DNA from 2 places in the Bacillus sp. FJAT-27231 genome. Region 1 is predicted to be linked to the other one. Evidence: riboswitches for the same ligand, from Rfam matches in the RefSeq annotation. Region 1 holds a riboswitch; the other holds the start of a gene.
The links. Region 1 has a riboswitch for S-adenosylmethionine ahead of AC623_RS05080 (methionine biosynthesis PLP-dependent protein). Riboswitches for the same ligand answer to the same signal wherever they lie in the genome.
Positions count from the first base shown of each region.

Region 2: another riboswitch for S-adenosylmethionine. It lies ahead of AC623_RS07480 (Na+/H+ antiporter NhaC family protein); the one in region 1 lies ahead of AC623_RS05080 (methionine biosynthesis PLP-dependent protein).

Region 1 is NZ_LFZU01000001.1:1,069,316-1,073,817, forward strand. It holds gene AC623_RS05065 (ABC transporter ATP-binding protein) at 1-637, shown strand, start outside; gene AC623_RS05070 (ABC transporter permease) at 621-1,379, shown strand; gene AC623_RS05075 (aliphatic sulfonate ABC transporter substrate-binding protein) at 1,406-2,407, shown strand; SAM riboswitch class I at 2,477-2,580, shown strand; gene AC623_RS05080 (methionine biosynthesis PLP-dependent protein) at 2,650-3,756, shown strand; gene metC (cystathionine beta-lyase) at 3,762-4,502, shown strand, end outside.
Region 2 is NZ_LFZU01000001.1:1,578,141-1,582,642, forward strand. It holds gene pdxR (MocR-like pyridoxine biosynthesis transcription factor PdxR) at 1-369, shown strand, start outside; partial or broken gene AC623_RS20960 (transposase) at 389-563, shown strand; gene AC623_RS07475 (MFS transporter) at 655-1,836, shown strand; SAM riboswitch class I at 2,081-2,188, shown strand; gene AC623_RS07480 (Na+/H+ antiporter NhaC family protein) at 2,298-3,578, shown strand; gene AC623_RS07485 (zinc-dependent alcohol dehydrogenase family protein) at 4,143-4,502, shown strand, end outside.

The sequences.
Region 1 (4,502 bases):
GATGGTAGCGGGCTTAAGTGAAGCGACTTCCGGTGAAATTAAGCTCGAAGGGAAACCAATTAAAAAGCCGGGGAAAGACCGGGGGATGGTGTTTCAGCAAGCCGCCTTATTCCCGTGGCTGAACGTAGAAGAAAATGTCATGTTTCCTCTAAAAAAGGAAATGAGCAAAAAAGAGGCGAAAGAAACGGCGCGTAAATTTTTACAAATGGTGCAGCTTTCTCATTACGCCGGCCATTATCCTCATGAGCTGTCAGGAGGAATGCAGCAGCGTGTAGCTATTGCCAGAGCGCTGGCTATGAACCCAAAAGTACTGTTAATGGATGAACCATTTGGTGCATTAGATGAGCAGACACGGGCGCGCATGCATGCAGAGCTTGAAAAAATTTGGATTGAGACACGAAAAACGATTTTGTTTGTTACTCACAGCATCTCGGAGTCTATTAAGTTATCAGACCGAATCATCGTCATGGGTACACAGCCAGGAACAATCATTGCGGATATTCCAGTAGATATCCCAAGACCAAGAAGGTTTGATCAAAAAGAAGTGATCCAGCTTGAAAAGAAAATTAGCTTGCTATTAAAAAATGAAATTGACAAAGTAGTAAAAGAGGAACTAGCCTATGCAGCGAATCATTAAACAACTTGTTTTCTTTATCGTTTTATTAATTGCTTGGGAAGGAATCGTGCGGGCAGGCGGCTGGACGCCGGATGTCATGCCAAAGCCGACAGATGTTTGGCAGGCACTCGTTCGCGGATTTGAAGACAAAACATTAATTTATGACTTAATAGCAAGCTTTGAGCGTCTATTTGTCGGGTTGCTTATTTCTCTCGTATTGGGAATTGGCATCGGCATTTTATTAGCTAAATCAAAAACCGCCGATGAAACACTTGGTTCACTTATTTTGGCTCTCCAAAGCGTACCGAGCATCGTATGGCTGCCGCTTGCTATTATGTGGTTTGGCTTAAATGAAAAATCAGTTATTTTCATTGTCGTTCTTGGCGGTACACTTGTGATGACGATCAATATGCGAATGGGCATTAAGAGTGTAGCTCCGCTTTATATTCGGGCGGCGCAGACAATGGGATCACGGGGAATTGACTTGTTCATGAGAGTGATCTTCCCAGCGTCTATTCCTTATGCTGTCACTGGAATAAGGCTTGCCTGGGCATTTGCGTGGCGGGCGTTGATGGCTGCTGAAATTTTAAGTACAGGGCCAGGACTAGGCTATACGTTAAAGTATGCCTCTGACTTCGGGGACATGAGCCTCGTGATTGCTGTCATGATTTTAATTGGCGTCATTGGAAGCATCGTCGATTATGCATTCTTCCAAAGAGTGGAGAAAAATGTTATGCGGCGCTGGGGACTTGAAACAAATTAATATTTTTAGTTAATGGGGGAAACAACATGAAGAAGAAGCTTGGCTATGTTGGCTTCATTATGCTTTTGCTAGTTGGTGTATTAGCCGGCTGCAACTCGGCAGAAGAGGGAAAATCAGAAGGCAAAAAGAAAGTGGTCATCGGTTATTTTCCAAACCTTGACCATGTACCGGCTATGATCGCCAGAGAAAAAGGGTACTACGAAGAAGCGCTTGGCAAAGACGTGGATGTTGAATATAAATCTTTTCCAGATGGCGGAGCCTTTATGGTGGCATTGAAAACAGGAGACGTTCAGGCGGGGCTTGTTGGGCCTGGTCCGGTTATGAATAACTTTACGAATGGAGCCGACGTGAAAATTGTGGCCGGCAGCTCTTCAGGCGGTACGGTTATCGTTGCTCGTAAAGGCAGCGGCATTAATTCAGTTAAAGACTTTGCCGGTAAAACATTTATCACTCCTGGTGTGGGTTGTACACATGACGTGCAAATGGAAACATTTATAAAAGATTTTGGGCTTGAATCAAATCGTATTGGCGGCAGCTTAAAGCACACGACTGGAAAGCCAGCTCAATATGCCGGTTTATTTGAATCTGGTAAAGTCGATCTTGCGGCTGTTCCTGAACCTTGGGGCTCTTTGCTCGTGAAAGAAGAAGGAGCAAAAATTATTGTAGATAGCGACGAAATTTCTTTTGGTACAACACTGCCTAACTCTGTACTTGTGACAAGCGGCAAATTAATTAAAGAGGATCCAGAGCTTGTGCAGCACATTGTAGATGCTCATAAAAAAGCAATCGATTTTATTAACAGCAATCCTGAAGAGGCGAAGAAGCTAACGATTGCAGCGATTAAAAAGGATACGAAGCAAGAACTGGCAAAAGACGTTGTCGATAGTGCATGGGAAAGAATTACGTACACAGCAGATGTGAATGAAAAAGTTGTGCAAGAGTTTGCTAACTCTTCTTATGACTTGAAATTCTTGAAAGAGCAGCCTGATTTCGATGCATTGATCGATAAACAATTTGCGAAAAAATAAAATATTAGAAAAACTCTTGTCATTTCGATCTTTTTACTGTACATTTAAAAAAAGTCAAAATTTTATAAGTTCTTATCAAGAGAAGCGGAGGGACTGGCCCGATGATGCTTCAGCAACCGGCTGCGTAAAGTCAAGGTGCTAATTCCAGCGGGATCCATCCCGAAAGATGAGAGGAAGATATTAAAAAGCCTTCTTCTTAAGAAGGCTTTTTATTTTTAGGCATACATAAAGGAGAGAAGAACATGTCACATACACACATCGATACAGTGCTAGCACAAATTGGAAATCGCAGTGAAACAGCAACAGGAACAGTCAATGCACCCGTTTACTTTTCAACAGCTTACCGTCATGAGGGAATTGGACGTTCAACGGGTTATGATTATATCCGCACAGGAAATCCAACACGGCAAATTGTAGAGCAAGCCATTGCAGATTTGGAAGGCGGCGATGCTGGGTTTGCTTTTTCATCGGGGATGGCGGCGATCCAAACTCTGCTGGCATTGGCTGAACCAGGGGATGAGTGGCTTGTTTCCGCCGATTTATATGGCGGGACGTATCGCTTATTTGAGAAAGGGTGGAAAAAGTTTGGACTGTCATTTGTCTATGACAGCTTTCAAGATATCAACGAAGTGAAGAAGAAAATAACAGAAAAGACAAAAGTCATCTTTCTTGAAACACCTACTAATCCGCTCATGCAGGAGGTAGAGATCGAGTTGGTGGCAGGATTAGCGAAAGAGCATGGGCTGCTGCTCATTGTGGATAATACGTTTTACACGCCATATTTGCAGCGTCCGTTAACGCAAGGAGCTGACATTGTCATCCACAGTGCGACGAAATATTTAGGCGGGCACAATGATGTGCTGGCCGGCTTGATTGCAGTGAAAGGAGAAAAGCTGGCCTTGTCGGTAGGAGAAATGCAGAATGCTATTGGAGCCGTTTTAGCACCGCTTGATTCCTGGCTGTTAATCCGCGGTATGAAAACACTGAGCCTGCGTATGAAGCAGCACGAGCAGAACGCAAAACAAGTCTCAGAATTTCTGCGATGTTGTCCGGAGGTGACAGATGTTCTCTATCCGGGACGAGGAGGAATGCTATCATTCCGCTTAGAGTCGGAAGTGTGGGTGGATGACTTTTTAAGAAGCTTGAATCTAATTACGTTTGCTGAAAGCCTCGGTGGAGTAGAGAGCTTTATTACGTATCCAGCGACACAGACACACATGGATGTCCCGGAAGAGATGCGGATTCAAAACGGTGTCTGTAACCGGCTGCTTCGTTTTTCAGTAGGAATTGAACATGCAGAGGATTTAATTGCTGATTTAACACAAGCGTTTAACAAAATGAAGGGGTGAAGATAATGAGTGAGCAGTATTCTTTTCAAACGAAACTATTACACAACAGCCATAAATTTGATGAAGGAACGGGAGCAGTTAGTGTACCCATTCAGCATGCTTCTACCTTTCACCAAAAGGATTTCGATCGGTTCGGCAGCTATGATTACAGCCGTTCTGGGAACCCGACAAGAGAAGCACTAGAAACAGCGATCGCTGAGCTAGAGGGCGGCACGCGCGGATTTGCTTTTTCATCAGGCATGGCAGCGATTTCTACTGCTTTCCTTCTGCTTTCTAAAGGAGATCATATATTGATTACGGAGGATGTGTATGGCGGTACGTATCGCATGGTCACAACTGTACTCAATCGTTTTGGGATTGACCATACATTTGTGGATATGACCAATTTACATGAAGTCGCCTCCAATATAAAAGAAAACACAAAATTAATTTACATGGAAACACCGTCTAACCCTTTGTTAAAAGTGACGGACATCAAAGGAATTGTTAAATTGGCAAAAGCAAACAACTGTCTGACATTTGTCGATAATACATTTTTGACACCAGCTTTACAGCGTCCGCTTGATCTTGGTGTTGATCTTGTTCTGCACAGTGCTACGAAGTTTTTATCCGGTCACAGTGATGTACTAGCTGGACTTGCTGTCACAAAGGATAAAGAGCTTGGCGACCGCTTGTACGCTCTGCAAAATTCATTCGGCGCTGTACTTGGTGTTCAAGATGCTTGGCTCGTGCTTCGAGGGTTAAAA
Region 2 (4,502 bases), 510 kb from region 1:
CTTCTTAGCCAACTCACAATGGCTAAGTTCATGGAAGAGGGAGAATGGAATCGTCATATTAAGCGTATGCGTCTTGTTTATAAACGAAAGATGCAGCACTTAGTATCATTGTTAAAAAAAGAGTTCAAGCAAAGTATATCTATTATTGGCGAACAGTCTGGTTTGTACTTATTAGTCAAAGTACACACGAATCGTTCAGAAGAATGGCTCATCAAACAGGCTTCCGCTTATGGTGTTAAAGTGTATCCTATCTCACTATACGTCGTTAACAATCATTCTGATCAACCAGTTATTAAGCTTGGTTTCAGTAATCTTTCTGATGAGGAAATCCAACTTGGTATAAGCCTCTTAAAAAAAGCTTGGTTTTAAAAGTCTCAACCTTATCACAGCTGCTGGCATTTGTGAAGACGGATCGAAAGAAGTGCTGGCTTACACGATGGTCCCCAGAGAATCAGTGTTTGTCTGGAAAGGACTGCTGGAAGACATCAAAGAGAGAGGGGGAAGGAAGACGTAATATTGCCCGCAAAGTTCATGTAGCTGACCAGGCAGAGATCTGTGAAGATTGACTTCAAATCGGTTTTATATAAGCAAACTGGAGGTTCTTTTTCTTTTTGTAAAACATATTATTCAGCTTTATTTAAGAGGGGGGATATTATGATTCAAAGTTCTTGGAGAGCATTGGCGTGGATTGGATTATCAGAATTGTGTGCTTTAAGCTTGTGGTTTAGTGCATCAGTGATTGCCCCCGAACTAATTGAAGTTTGGAACCTTAGTTCCAATTCAGAAGCTTGGCTTTCTGCTTCTGTTCCTATCGGATTTGTAATAGGATCATTATTCAGTTCATATTTTGGGGTGGCTGACCGTTTTAATCCCCGAAAAGTTTTCGCAATTTCAGCATGTCTAGGTGCAATATTGAATGCTTCACTTATTCTAGTTGATTCCGCTTTTTTCGGTATTCTACTTAGGGTTTTAACCGGCATAACACTCGCTGGTGTATACCCAGTAGCTGTGAAAATTTTATCACAATGGTTTCCAAAAAATCGCGGATTTGCAATTGGAATCTTAATAGCAGCCTTAACATTAGGGTCATCATTACCTCATTTTGTTGTGATATTTTTTTCTTCGTTAAATTGGAAATTCGTGATCATTTGTAGTTCAATTTTGGCTTTATTATCGGCTCTAGTTGTCGCGTTTATTTTAGAAGATGCTCCAGTAAAATCGAAAAGATTGCCTTTTTCGTTAAAATTAATAAAAAAAGTAGTAGTGAATAAACCGGTAATGCTCGCGAATTACGGTTATTTTGGTCATATGTGGGAATTATATGCGATGTGGACATGGCTTCCTTCCTTTTTGGCAGCTAGTTTCTCAACCTATTCACCAGGAATTCCTCATTGGTTCATTGCGTTATCCTCTTTTATTTCAATAGGAATTGCAGGAGGGATTGGATGTATAGCAGGTGGACTAATCTCAGATAAAATAGGAAGAGCCAATTTAACGATTATTTCTATGCTGATCAGTGCTGCCTGTTCAATAGTAATAGGTTTTACATTTGGACAATTTATTTGGCTAACTCTAATAATCGCCATTGTTTGGGGGATGTCTGTCATATCTGATTCCGCCCAATTTTCTGCAGCAGTTTCAGAAATAGCTGAAGTTGATTATGTAGGTACAGCCCTTACTTTTCAAATGTGTATTGGTTTCCTGATTACTATATTTTCTATTAATCTAATCCCTATTATTCAGAGAATCGTTGGTTGGGAGTGGGTCTTTTCGGTATTAGCGATTGGACCTATTCTTGGAATGGTATTTATGGTCAAATATAGACGTTACGAATAGCTTTTTTACGGAACGCTGTTTACAATTTTTTGTTTATGAAAGTTTGACATAAAACAACCTCCTTTGTTATTTTATAATACTTTTGATGGTTGACTGGAGTAAAAATTTTCAGTAACGTTTATCCTTTTAAGCCCTAATATAATCTTCCATTCGTCATCCAAAAATATCCATAAAAATTTTGTTGATAAAGGAATAAAAATCTTGTAGTCTTTTATTTACTGTGACAAATGAATAAGATATTTTCTTCTTATCAAGAGAGATGGAGGGGCTGGCCCGATGAGATCTCGGCAGCGGAACTTAGTGATTAAGTTGCTGTGCCAAATCCAGCAAGCAAAGGCTTGCTAGATAAGAGGGGTGTTTTATAGATATAAGGCCTCTTCTTGTTGTTTCAAGAAGAGGCCTTTTTTCGGGGCAAAACTGGACAAAAGACGTGCCCTTTTTTATTTTTTGGAGGTGGAACCATGAAGAAAGGAAATCCATGGGCGCTAATCCCATTTGTTGTTTTTTTGATTTTATTTATTGGTTCAGGGGTTATGACAGGTGATTTTTATGCCTTTCCTGTCATTGTAGCCATTGCCATTTCGGGTGCTGTGGCTCTGGCGATGAATCGAAAAGAATCGTTTTCGAGAAAGGTTGATATTTTTTGCCAAGGAGCAGGAAATTTAAATGTCATGCTGATGGTTGTTATTTTTCTCTTGGCTGGAGCCTTTTCAGAGGTAGCGAAAGGCATGGGGGCAGTGGATTCCACTGTTAACTTTGCTTTATCGGTCGTTCCGCAAAACCTGCTTATCGTAGGCTTGTTCATCATTGCCTGCTTCATTTCCCTGTCAATGGGTACATCAATGGGAACGATTGTTGCACTGGCGCCAATTGGAGTTGGGATAAGCGAGCATACTGATCTTGCCATGGCTTTAATAATGGCGGCGATTATTGGCGGTTCGATGTTTGGCGATAATTTATCCTTTATTTCAGATACCACCATTACTGCCACTCGTTCACAAGGTGCGCAAATGAAAGATAAATTTAAGGTAAATTTTTGGATTGTGTTGCCGGCAGCTGTTGTTACAGGCATTATTTTAGGCGCTATCACAATGGGTGAAACGGCACAAGTAGAGCATTTAAACTATAATTGGGTGAAAATTGTTCCTTATGTTTTGGTTATTATTTTTGCGTTAGCTGGAATGAATGTTTTCCTTGTTTTGGCATTAGGGGTTGTTCTGGCCGGAGCTGTAGGCTTAGCGGATGGCAGCTATCATGTAATGAGCTTTTTGCAAAAGATTGGTGAAGGCATGGCAGGCATGTATGAAATCGCCTTTCTTGCGATATTAATAGCTGGAATGGTGGAGGTTATTAAATTTAACGACGGGATTGATTTTCTGCTTCACCTTGTGACACGAAGGATTAAATCAAAAAAGGGTGCTGAATTTGGGATTGCCGGTCTCGTGGGCTTAACGGATTTATCGACGGCCAATAATACGATTGCTATTTTAATCACCGGTCCGCTTGCAAAAAATATTGCTGATCAGTATGGGATTGAGCCGCGAAAGTCCGCGAGTATATTAGATATTTTCTCCTGCTCGACCCAAGGCCTTCTGCCATATGGAGCCCAATTATTGGCAGCTGCAAGTGTAGCCGGAATATCGCCAGTGAGCATCCTTCCATACTCTTTCTATCCAATCCTTATAGGAATCTGTGGAATCATCGCTATTCTCATGGGATACCCGACAAAAAAGAAAGCCTGAACTTCACCACTTTAAATTAATGGGGCCTGTCCTCCAGTTGTTAAAAAAGGTAAAGTATTAGTGCATCAGTCATGGCCTTTGAAAGTATGGAAATTTGGAACCTTAGCTTTAATTCAGAAGCTTGGCTTTCTGTTTCTGTCCCTATTGAATTTATAATAAGATCATTATTTAGTTCATTATTTTTGGGAGGCTGACCGTTTTTAGTCCCCAAAACTTTTTTTAACTTCGTCATTTCTAGGTGTAATACCGAATATCTAACAAGTTTTAATCGATTAGGCCTCTTTCGCTATTCTACTTAAGGTTTTAATTGAAATAACATTCGCTTGTGGGAAGTTTTATCACAATGGTTTTCGAAAATTGCGCGTTTACAATTGAAATCTTCATAGCAGTATTAACATTAGGGGCATCACTATCTCATTTGTTCAGCAATCGGGCGCTTTCCTGTAGCAGGGATTAGCGCTTATTTCCATTTTAGGGCCAGATTGTTGTAGACTATCTAGACGAGGCAGTTGAAGTGAAGAGGATATAATTAAATAATCTGATTTATATGAAGGAGACATAATGTTGGATGCAAAATGTATTAAATTCTATGAATTCGGTAGTCCTAGAGATGTAGTAAGAGTGGAGTCTAAAAGTATTCAGCCACCAAAAGATAATGAAGTCCTTGTTCGAATGTTAGCTCGCCCTATCAATCCATCTGACTTAATACCGATTAGAGGGTCATATTCTCATCGGGTTTCTTTGCCAAATATTCCGGGATATGAGGGAGTTGGTATAATAGAAGACGTCGGTCCTTTAGTTTCCCATCATTTTATTGGTCAACGTGTTCTACCTTTGCGAGGGGAAGGTACATGGCAAGAGTTTGTTAAAACATCATCAGAATTTGTGGTTCCTATACCTAATTCGATTGATGATTTTACAGCA